2 regions of the Paenibacillus sp. B1-35 genome follow, and region 2 is predicted to be linked to the other one. Evidence: predicted binding sites of a transcription regulator. Region 2 holds the regulator's gene; the other holds the start of a gene.
The links. The regulator Rex, encoded in region 2, represses fermentation and respiration genes when NADH is low (regulators of the CRP and FNR family bind a similar motif). The targets are predictions, from matches to a motif close to TTGTGAAATATTTCACAA.
Positions count from the first base shown of each region.

Region 1: a site for Rex is predicted at 2,949-2,966, ahead of pflB (formate C-acetyltransferase). Genes of this name have one in related genera too.

Region 1 covers NZ_JBCHVJ010000001.1:1,428,359-1,434,140, forward strand. Annotated here, with positions in the region: gene pflA (pyruvate formate-lyase-activating protein) at 1-225, opposite strand, end outside; gene pflB (formate C-acetyltransferase) at 405-2,672, opposite strand; gene adhE (bifunctional acetaldehyde-CoA/alcohol dehydrogenase) at 3,098-5,713, opposite strand.
Region 2 covers NZ_JBCHVJ010000001.1:1,241,006-1,246,787, reverse strand. Annotated here, with positions in the region: gene ACQ5BJ_RS05220 (tetratricopeptide repeat protein) at 1-198, shown strand, start outside; gene dinG (ATP-dependent DNA helicase DinG) at 345-3,215, shown strand; gene ACQ5BJ_RS05210 (redox-sensing transcriptional repressor Rex) at 3,232-3,879, shown strand; gene ACQ5BJ_RS05205 (amidohydrolase) at 3,876-5,186, shown strand; gene ACQ5BJ_RS05200 (DUF5590 domain-containing protein) at 5,202-5,726, shown strand.

The sequences.
Region 1 (5,782 bases), 190 kb from region 2:
CGATACAGTAAGTCCCCCGCCTGAGCTGCGGTAGTAAGGCAAGTATGGTTCAATTTCAGCGAGTACCTCTTCCAGCGTCATCTCTTTGCCGTCACTCAAGCTCCAGGTGTCGCGGTTATGGCAATATTGGCATTTGAGTGCGCACCCCTGCATGAATAAAATAAAGCGTATGCCAGGTCCATCAACGGTACCGAATGTTTCTAACGAGTGAATACGTCCGATCATCTCTATCACTTTCCTCTCCAGCCCATACAACCTGATTGAATGACAAGAGGGACGCTCCCTCCCCGCCATCGACCGAAAGATACATGGCATTTGGTGCAGTTGCGTCCCTTTACTTATCAAATATCGAGTATATCCATTACGTTGCTCATTTTGCCTCTAGTTCAACCGTAATTATGTTCTTACATTGAACCATGGAATGTACGGTTGATAACATCCAATTGCTGCTCACGAGTCAGCTTAATGAAGTTAACCGCATATCCAGATACGCGAATCGTCAATTGTGGGTAGTTCTCTGGATGCTCCATTGCGTCCATCAGCTGTTCACGGTCGAACACGTTGACGTTCAAATGGTGCGCGTTGCTGCCGAAGTATCCATCCATCATCGATACGAGGTTGGATTTGCGAGCATCAAGCTCTTTGCCAAGTGCCTTAGGTACGATGGAGAATGTATTCGAGATTCCATCCAAGCTGTGCTCATATGGAAGCTTCGCTACCGAGCTAAGCGATGCGAGCGCGCCCTTCTTATCACGGCCGTGCATTGGGTTCGCGCCTGGAGCGAACGGTTCGCCAGCTTTGCGTCCGTCAGGAGTTGTACCTGTCTTCTTACCATATACAACGTTCGATGTAATCGTCAGAATCGATTGAGTCGGCATTGCATTGCGATAAGCTTTATGCTTGCGAATCATGTTCATGAACGATTCAACCAGTTCAACAGCGATGCTGTCTACGCGATCATCGTTGTTGCCGTAACAAGGATATTCGCCTTCAATTTTGAAGTCAACAGCGATGCCTTCTTCGTTGCGAATCGGTGTTACTTTGGCATATTTGATTGCACTCAAGGAATCGGCTGCTACCGACAAGCCGGCAATACCGCAAGCCATTGTGCGCAAGATTTCTTTATCGTGCAGCGCCATCTCAATGCGCTCATAGCAATATTTATCATGCATGAAGTGAATCACATTCAATGTGTTCATATACAGCTTCGCGAGCCATTCCATCATCTGCTTGAAGCGTTTCACAACCTCGTCGTAGTCCAATACGTCGCTAGTGATTGGAGGAAGCTCTGGTCCAACTTGCAAGCCAAGCTTCTCATCTTTACCGCCATTGATTGCGTACAGCAAGCATTTCGCCAAGTTGGCGCGAGCGCCGAAGAACTGCATTTGCTTACCGATGCGCATTGCGGACACACAACATGCGATACCGTAGTCGTCGCCATAGATTGGACGCATCAGGTCGTCATTTTCATATTGAATGGAGCTTGTTTCAATCGATACTTTCGCACAATATTTCTTGAACGCTTCAGGAAGCTTCGTCGACCAGAGAACAGTCAAGTTAGGCTCTGGAGCAGGTCCCAAGTTGTACAAGGAATGCAGGAAGCGGAAGCTGTTCTTCGTTACGCGAGTTGTACCGTCCGAAGCCATACCGCCGATCGATTCTGTTACCCAAGTTGGGTCACCACTGAACAGGTCGTTGTAAGCAGGTGTGCGCAAGAATTTAACGATACGCAGTTTCATAATGAAATGGTCAACCAATTCTTGAGCTTCTTGCTCTGTCAATGTACCTTCTTGAATGTCGCGTTCCACATACACATCGAGGAACGAGGATACACGACCGAGGGACATTGCAGCACCGTTCTGTTCTTTGATGGCTGCCAGGTAACCGAAGTATACCCATTGGAATGCCTCTTGTGCATTTACGGCTGGCTTGGAAATATCCATGCCGTGCATTGCGGCCATTTCCTTCAATTCAGCAAGTGCGCGAATTTGTTCCGAAATTTCTTCACGATCGCGGATAGTATGTTCATCCATTGCATCCAGCTCAAGATTTTTGAGGTCGTTTTTCTTTTGCTGGATCAAGAAATCTACACCGTACAGCGCTACGCGGCGGTAGTCGCCGATAATGCGGCCGCGGCCGTAAGCGTCTGGCAAGCCTGTAATAATACCCGCTTTGCGCGCCATGCGCATGTCGGAAGTATAAGCATCGAAAACACCTTGGTTATGTGTTTTGCGAATGTCTGTGAAAATTTTGATAACGTCTTCCGGCATTTCGAAGCCGTATGCTTTACAAGCATCGATCATCATCTTAATGCCGCCAAAAGGTTGAATCGAGCGGCGGAACGGAGCATCCGTTTGTACACCTACTACTTTTTCTTTTTCTTTATCTAAATATCCCGGCTTGTGCGATACAATCGTTGAAGGTGTATTCACATCAACATCCCATACACCGCCGCGTTCACGTTCTTCTTTGGAGAGCTGGCTCACGATATCCCACAGATCCTTCGTATTTTGCGTAGGACCTGCCAAGAATGCTTCATCGCCTAAGTAAGGCTTGATGTGTCCATCCAAGAAGTTTGGCACATCAACGTGAGTTTGCCATTTGCCTGCTTTGAATCCACGCCAAGGATTCATTTCATTTGTTCCTGTCATGTTCTTTTCCATCACCGACATCATAATCCCTCCATACATGTTTGTTTTTCTGTATGTGTTGTAATCGAATTGAAAGCGCACACCCAGCAAATGTTTTCGTTTTCCACTTCACATTGCTTGTGATCATTTTCACGAAAAAGGCTGCAAGGCGGTTATCTCATCTTTCGCATTCGTTCGATAGCTGCCTTTTCGTAATGCCGAGTGAGGCTGTGCAGCAAGTTTTATAAGGCGAATTCTGATTCTATTTCATCCTCTCCTTGCTACGTCTTCATTGTACCTCTTTTCACACTTTTAATTATGTGATATTTATCACAATATATGCTGGGCAAATGATTTTTTTCACAAATTATGATTCAAAATGTTGGAATCGTATTCCTACTCCCCATCTCATTGCTGCTTACAAAGCAAAAGCAGCGGAGAAAATCTCCCCGCTGCCTGCTTCTTGATTATTCAAAACGTCCGTAGAATGCGTTCCGATATACATCCGCCAGCTCTGTTACGAGCGGAAGCTTCGGATTTGCTGTTGTACACTGGTCTTCAAAAGCACGGTCTGCCAAATAATCAACACGGGATTCGAAGTCCTTCGCATCGAAGCCAAGTTCTTGGAACGACTCTGGAATTCCCAATTCGCGATTCAATCCACGAATGGCGTTAATCAAGCTGTTCACGCCCTCTTCGGTTGTCCGGCATGGTAGACCGAGGATGCGGGCAATTTCCGCGTAGCGCTCATCTGCCACAAAGTGATCGTATTTCGGGAACGATGCATACTTCGTTGGCTTCTTCGCATTGTAGCGAATAACATGCGGCATGAGAATCGCATTCGTACGACCATGCGCAGTATGATATTGCGCACCCCACTTATGAGCCAAGCTGTGATTGATGCCTAGGAATGCATTCGCGAACGCCATACCAGCAAGTGTGGATGCGTTATGCATTTTCTCGCGAGCCTTCGGACAAGCTTCATGATGAGATTTCACCAAGTTCTCGAACACCAATTGAATGGCCTTAATTGCTAACCCATCAGTATAATCGCTTGCCATCACCGATACATAAGCTTCGATTGCGTGCGTCAGTACGTCCATACCCGTATCTGCAACTGCCGTCTTCGGCAGGCTATATACGAACTCTGGGTCGATAATCGCTACGTCTGGCGTCAGTTCATAATCGGCTAGTGGATATTTCGTGTTTCCTTTCTCCTTATCCGTAATAACCGCGAACGAAGTTACTTCCGAACCTGTACCCGAAGTCGTTGGAATTGCGACGAACTTCGCCTTCTGCCCGAGACGCGGATACTTGAAAGTACGCTTACGGATATCAAGGAACTTCTGCTTCAGGTTGTCGAATTCAGCATCTGGATGTTCGTAGAACAGCCACATGCCCTTCGCCGCATCCATCGGAGAGCCGCCGCCAAGTGCGATAATGCAGTCAGGCTCGAAGCTGAGCATCATTTCTGTACCGCGTTCCACTGTCTTTGTCGATGGATCTGGCTCTACATCAGAGAACACTTCAATAACGACTGGGTTGCGGCGTTGACGCAAGTAGTATTCCAATTTTTCTACGTAGCCAAGCTTCACCATCATCGGGTCAGTAACAATCATGACACGGCTAATATCCGGCATCTTCGCCAAGTACTGCGTTGCGCCTTTTTCAAAGTATATCTTGTTCGGCACCTTGAACCATTGCATATTCACTGTTCGCTTCGCCACCCGTTTAATATTCAGCAGATTGACAGCCGTTACGTTCGAAGAAGTCGAGTTGCGGCCATAAGATCCGCAGCCTAGCGTCAACGAAGGAATATTCGTGTTGTATAGGTCGCCGATTGCTCCATGGGTCGAAGGAGAGTTTACAAGAATACGACCTGTTTGCAGACGATCTGCGAATTTGCCGATTACCTCGTCATCATGCGAATGGATAACCGAGGAATGGCCCATTCCGCCAAACGCTACGATTTCAGCAGCGCGATCAATTCCATCTTGTGCGGTTTTCACCTTGTAGCAGGCAAGCACCGGGCTTAGCTTTTCAGCAGACAATGGGAACTTCGGCCCTACGCCATCCAGCTCAGCTACTAGAATCTTCGTCGTATCCGGCACTTGAATACCAGCCATCTCTGCAATCTTCTTCGCGGACTGACCTACGATGTTCGGATTCACTGCACAAGTGTCTGTCTTCATCGCCATTGCTTGAAGCTTGCCTGTCTCTTCCTTGCTCAAGAAGTAGCAGCCTTGGGCTGTCATCATTTTCTTCGTTTGTACGTAAATCGGCTCTTCAATAATGACTGACTGTTCAGAAGCACAGATCATACCATTATCGAACGTCTTGGAAAGAATCAAATCCGTTACGGCTTGATTCAAGTCTGCCGTCTTCTCGATGAAGCAAGGTACGTTGCCCGGGCCAACGCCAAGAGCAGGCTTGCCGCAGCTGTAAGCAGAGCGAACCATACCAGCACCGCCTGTCGCTAGGATAAGCGCCACATCAGGGTGATTCATCAAGGCGTTAGTCGCTTCCATCGACGGATACTCGATCCATTGGATACAGTGCTCTGGCGCACCATATTTCACAGCTGCATCATGCAGGATGCGAGCTGCTTCCGCGCTGCATTTCTGAGCTGATGGATGAAAGCCGAAAATGATTGGATTGCGTGTCTTTATCGAAATGAGCGCCTTGAACATTGTCGTTGAGGTCGGATTCGTTACCGGTGTAATCCCCATGACAATTCCAACTGGTTCCGCAATTTTCATGTAAGAGCCGTACGGATTATCCTCAATGACGCCTACTGTTTTGTCATACTTGATATAGTTGTGGATATATTCAGTTGCAAATATATTTTTCGTAATTTTATCCTCATACACACCGCGTCCCGTTTCCTCAACGGCCATCTTGGCCAGCAGCATGTGCTTATCCAAGCCAGCGAGTGCCATTTGCTGCACGACCTTGTCAATTTGCTCTTGGTTCATATCCATAAATGCTTCTTGCGCCTTCTTCGCGCGGTCAATCAATTGTTGAATGTGCTTCGTGACATCGTTTTTCTCTACAACTGGTTTCGTTTCCTGTTTTGTCGCCATTCTCTCCGCCTCCATTCATTGATTCCATGCCGATGAACCTAAGGAAAGGTCTTTTATTTGGTCTGTATA
Region 2 (5,782 bases):
AGCATGAAGGCGATAGCGTGCAATGCGCTAGGCTGTATTCATGCGAAGCAGCATCAATTTGCGCAAGCCAAGGCATGGTTCCAAAAAGCGCATGAACTGGATCCAACATTACCTGAACCCATTATGAATTTGAAGGTATGCCAGTCGAAAAGCGGGCAATTGGAATTAGGCGGCGAGCACATGATGCATATCCAATAACATGCATGTGAAATCAATTGTCATGACATCGGAGGGGAACATTTGTGTGGGAAAAAATACGCACAGATGTTTCCCTCTAGTCATTTCCAAACGACCGAACATCTGTTATGCTAAGAACAGAAATTGTGAGAGGAAAGGCTATTGAGATGAGATTTGCTGTTTTGGATTTTGAAACGACCGGCAATCAGCCGAACGATGAAATAATTCAAATCGGTCTGGTCATTCTTGGCCATGATTTGAAGATAGAACGCGAATATCATACGCTTGTTCGACCAACCGTCCCAATACCGGAATTTATATCGCAGCTTACAGGCATTACCGAGGAAGATGTGAAGGACGCTCCCGATATTGATGATGCAATGACTGGGCTTGTTCCTTTGTTAGGGGATGTTGTATTGGTTGGCCACAATGTGGCCTTTGATTATCAATTCCTGTGCCGGGCGTTGGAGCAGACGGGGTATTTGCCATTCACAGGTCGTATTTTAGATACGATTGAACTTTTGCGTATTTTGTTCCCTTCACTGCCTTCCTTTCAGCTTGGTTCTGTGTCGCATGAAATGGGTGTTGTTCATGACCGACCGCATCAAGCAGACAGTGATGCAAGAGCAACAGCAGATATATTTATACGCTGTCTAGAAGCGATTGACCAGTTGCCACTGTTAACGCTGCAGCGTGTAGTCGATGTATTCGGAGATCATGAGGAGCGTGACTTGAAGTGGCTGCTGGCTGAGAAGCTTCAGGAGCGCGAGGTGTCCGATTGGACGGAAGAAGAAGGGTACCATCCGTTTCGGCAGTTGACATTGAAGCAGGCGGATTGGACAGAGACGGAACCGCCGCGTGACTCGTCAGCAGTGAATCCGCTTAAGGGGGTCACTTTCGCCCAATTCCTTGACCAGGTGAAGACGAATCTAGCCAACCGCTTGGATAATTATGAACCTCGCGAGTCGCAGGAACAGATGTTCAATGAAGTCATGGAATGTTTCGAGCAAGAACATCACCTGCTTATCGAAGCGGGTACAGGAACCGGAAAATCATTAGGATACTTGCTTCCAGCCATATATCAGAGTGTTTCTCAAGAAAGCAAAGTAATTGTTAGTACACACACAATCAATTTACAAGAACAGCTCAGACAACGTGATTTGCCGCTTTTGGAGAAGATTGTTCCGGTTCCGTTTAAGGCATCGGTATTAAAAGGCCGCAGTCACTATTTGTGTTTGAGAAAATTTGAACATAAAATAGGTAATAGGGAGTATGTACATGCTCGCGATGATAGTCTGACAGCTGCCCAAATGCTGGTGTGGCTCAGTGAGACCGAACATGGAGATGATGAAGAGCTGCACTTCGTTCATAAAGGTACTGACTTCTGGGATACCGTTGCCAGTGATAGTGATTCTTGCTTGAATCGCGCATGTCCTTGGTTCCGTCGGTGCTTCTACCATCGGGCGAAGAATGATGCGAATATATCAGACATTATCATCACGAACCACTCGTTATTATTTACGGATGTCATTGCAGAGCATCGTTTGCTTCCTGCCTACGAGCAGCTTGTTGTAGACGAAGCACACCACTTTGAAGAGACGGCCGGCAAACACCTAGGCATTCACTTGCAATATTTTTCACTCATTCATCCGTTGACCCAGTTGTTCAAGGATAGTAAAAACGGGGCGCTTGTGCTGCTGCAGCAGCGCCTTCGCTTGTCAGGCAATGAAAAGGCGCTTGTCTGGGCAGAAGGAATTGATAAGATGCTGACACAGCTCGTCGATGTCAAGGATCAGTGGGATCGCTTGCATGAGCAACTTTATCAGATGCTGCCTTCCATGAATGAAGCCGGTCAAGCGGAGGGCGGCCAAGCTGTGCTTAGGCTGCCGTCAGGTAATCGTCCTGAAGCCTGGAGCTCTATTGCGGAACTGGAAGGCGATATTCATACCCGCTTAAGCGACATTGTCCGTTCGGGGGAGAAGCTCGTTAACGAATGGAAGGATTACGATGATGACGAGGTTCAAGGCGTTACGGCAGACGTGACAGGTCTGTTCAAGGACATTGGGCAACTTCGTGATGAATTCCGGGAGTTTATGCAGGGCAAGGATGCGGATACGGTATATTGGATGGAAGGAAATCTCCAATATAAGCATAAATCGATGCAAATGTATGCCGTCCCTGTTGATGTGAGTGAGGCACTGAAGCGTTATTTCTTTGAGCCGAAGAAGAGTGTCATTCTGACATCAGCAACATTGTCTGTCGATAAATCGTTCCAGTTCGTGGCCGAACAATTGGGCTTGAAGGATGCAGAACGGGATGGGCGCTTGAACACCGTGATCCTTCCGTCACCATTTAACTACCGTGAACAAGCGCTTGTAGTCATTCCGCGTGACTTTCCGAGCGTAAAGGGGGCGTCAGACGCTAAGTTTAATATGACGCTGATGCAGTCACTGGCCGATGTAGCTAAGGTGACAGAGGGACGAATGCTTGTATTATTCACATCGTATCGCATGCTGCGGGATGTATATGAGCCGCTAAAGGAAGCGCTAAGCCTCCATGGCATTCAAGTGCTGGGACAAGGAATTGACAGCGGCAATCGAAGCAAGCTGACACGAAGGTTCCGAGAACAGCCGAACTCGGTGCTTCTTGGGACAAGCAGCTTTTGGGAAGGAGTAGATATTCCGGGAGATGCGCTGACCTGTCTGGCGATTGTACGACTTCCTTTCCAGCCGCCGAATCACCCGTTAGTGGAAGCAAAATGCGATCGCTTGAAGCGGATGAATCAAAATCCGTTCCGCAAATATTCTGTACCGCAGGCTGTTATCCGGTTCAAGCAGGGATTCGGTCGTCTCGTGCGCACAACGCAGGACAAAGGGATTGTGATCATTTATGACACCCGGGTTATTGAGACAAGCTATGGCAAACACTTTCTTTACTCGCTGCCTGGTCCAAAAATGGAGCATATGGCAACAGAACAACTTGTACCACGTATAGATACGTGGCTAGACCATAATCAAAGAGGTATTGGAGAGCGATGAGAGGAGCTTTTTTAGGATGAAAGCACTAAAAATATCAGAAGCTGTCGTTCGGCGCTTACCCGTATATTTACGTCACCTATTAGAATTGAAGCAGCGTGAAGTGCTCACAGTTTCATCTCAAGATTTGGGACAGAAGCTGAACTTGAATCCTGCCCAAATTCGAAAGGACTTGGCATACTTCGGCGACTTCGGCCGCAAGGGTATCGGGTATGATGTATCGTATCTTATTCAACAAATTCGGCATATTTTAAAACTCGATCAGGTAATACCTGTTGGACTTGTCGGCGCAGGTAAATTAGGGCACGCCCTTTGCAACTACACCGTATACTTGAAAGATAATATGAAAATTGTTGCTGTGTTCGATGCTCAGGAGTCCAAAATTAACACTGAGATTAACAATTTGAAAGTTCAGCCCATGTCTGATCTCATTCCTACGGTTCGTGAAAAGCAAATTCGCATCGGAATCATTACGGTGCCGGCTACGGAAGCACAGCATGTTGCGGATCAATTTGTAGAGGCCGGGGTAGAAGCCATTTTGAATTTCGCGCCTGTCATCTTGAGAGTGCCGCCGAATATTCGGGTTCATACAGCCGACTTCACGACGGACTTGTTCAGTTTGGCGTATTATTTATCTGATAATGGAAAGGAAGTACCTGCCGAATGACACATCGAATCATTATTAAAAACGGCATATTTGCCGACTTGTCTCCAACTGCGAAACAATCCTCCTTCCATGGATTCATGGTCGTGGAAAATGATCGCATCGTTCATCTGGGAGCTGATTTGCCTGAGCAATACACAACTGAAGGTGCAGAAATCATTGATGGCAAGGGATTGTTCTTTATTCCAGGACTTGTGAATACACATGGACATGCTGCGATGTCTTTGCTGCGCGGATATGGTGATGACCTTGCGCTTCAAACGTGGCTGCAGGAGAAAATGTGGCCGATGGAAGGTAAGTTTACCGCTACGGATGTGTACTGGGGAACGGCGTTGTCGGTTGTTGAAATGTTGAAGGGCGGTACGACAACATTTGTTGATATGTATGATTACATGGATGAAGTGGCAAAGGTAAGTGAGCAATCTGGAATCCGTGCATCACTCATGCGCGGAGCGATTGGCTTGTGTCCGGAGGATGTACAGCGGGAGAAGTTGAATGAAGCGATCCAGTTCGCGAAGGATTGGAACGGGAAGGCAAATGGCCGCATTCGTACACTGTTGGCGCCACATGCGCCGTATACTTGCCCGCCATCCTTTATCGAGAGCTTTGTTCAGGCTGCGCATGATTTAGATTTGCCGCTTCATACTCATATGTCAGAAACGAAAGCTGAAGTAGAGCAAAATGTGAAGGATTATGGAATGCGTCCGGTAGCGCATCTCGAGAAGCTTGGCTTCTTCTCACGTCCTTCCTTCGTCGCTCATGGTGTTCATCTGACAGATGAGGAAATAGAAACGCTTGCGAAATATAATGTGGCGGTGTCTCACAATCCAGGCAGCAACTTGAAGCTGGCGAGCGGCGTTGCTCGCGTAACTGAGCTGCTTCGTGCAGGTGTTGTAGTATCACTTGGTACCGACGGACCGGCAAGCAACAATAACCTTGATATGTTTGAAGAAATTCGACTCGCCGCCCTGATCCATAAAGGCGTGTCCGGTGATCCGACTGCTATTCCTGCAGCAGAGGCACTGCGCATGGGAACAATCTATGGTGCGAAGACAATTCGTGTTGACGATATTGGCGCGCTTGAAGTGGGAATGAAGGCTGACTTTGTTGCAGTTGATATTGATCAGCCTCACTTTATGCCTCATACGGATTTGGTATCCCATGTTGTATACTCGGCATCTGCCAAGGATGTCAAGCATGTATGGGTTGATGGAAAGCAGGTTGTGAAGAATGGCGAATGCCTGACGATGGATGAGGAACGAATCCTTCATGAGGCGCAGCAATGCTTTGAGAGCTTGCTTGCAAGATAGGCAGGAGGAGAGTTCATGCAGAGAAGACGCGTACGCCGGAGATCGCATTGGAAATGGCTGATACCGGTACTCGTTCTCTTGTTTCTAGTCGGATTGTTCTTCGCCTCTTATCAGTATGTGCAATATATTAATAAGGATGAGCGAGTAAAAGAAGCGGAAATTGTGAAACGGGCGAATGAGGCTGTTAAGCTTGCAAGTGTGACTGAAGTGGAGAAGGGGGTTTGGGATCAAGTTGTATATACGGTTCGGGGCACTGACGAGCAAGGTCAGGAACATATGATTTGGGTGCTCCCGGATAAGGTAAACCCAATGACTTCTGCAGAAGTAACCTCAAAGGAAACGATTGAGGGGAGAATTGAAGCGCAGTACCCGGATGCAGATGTGATCCGAATTACTCCTGCTTATAAGGATGATCAATATTTATGGCAGGCTTTAGTCAAACGAAAAGATGACCAAGGCGTTGTCCATTATTTCTATCATTTTTATACATTTGCTAACGGTTCGCCTACAGGTGATATTTATACGCTGCCTAATAAATAGCATATTCGACGAATGATCTTGAAGCGCTGCTGCTTCGTTTGTGCGTACATGAACAC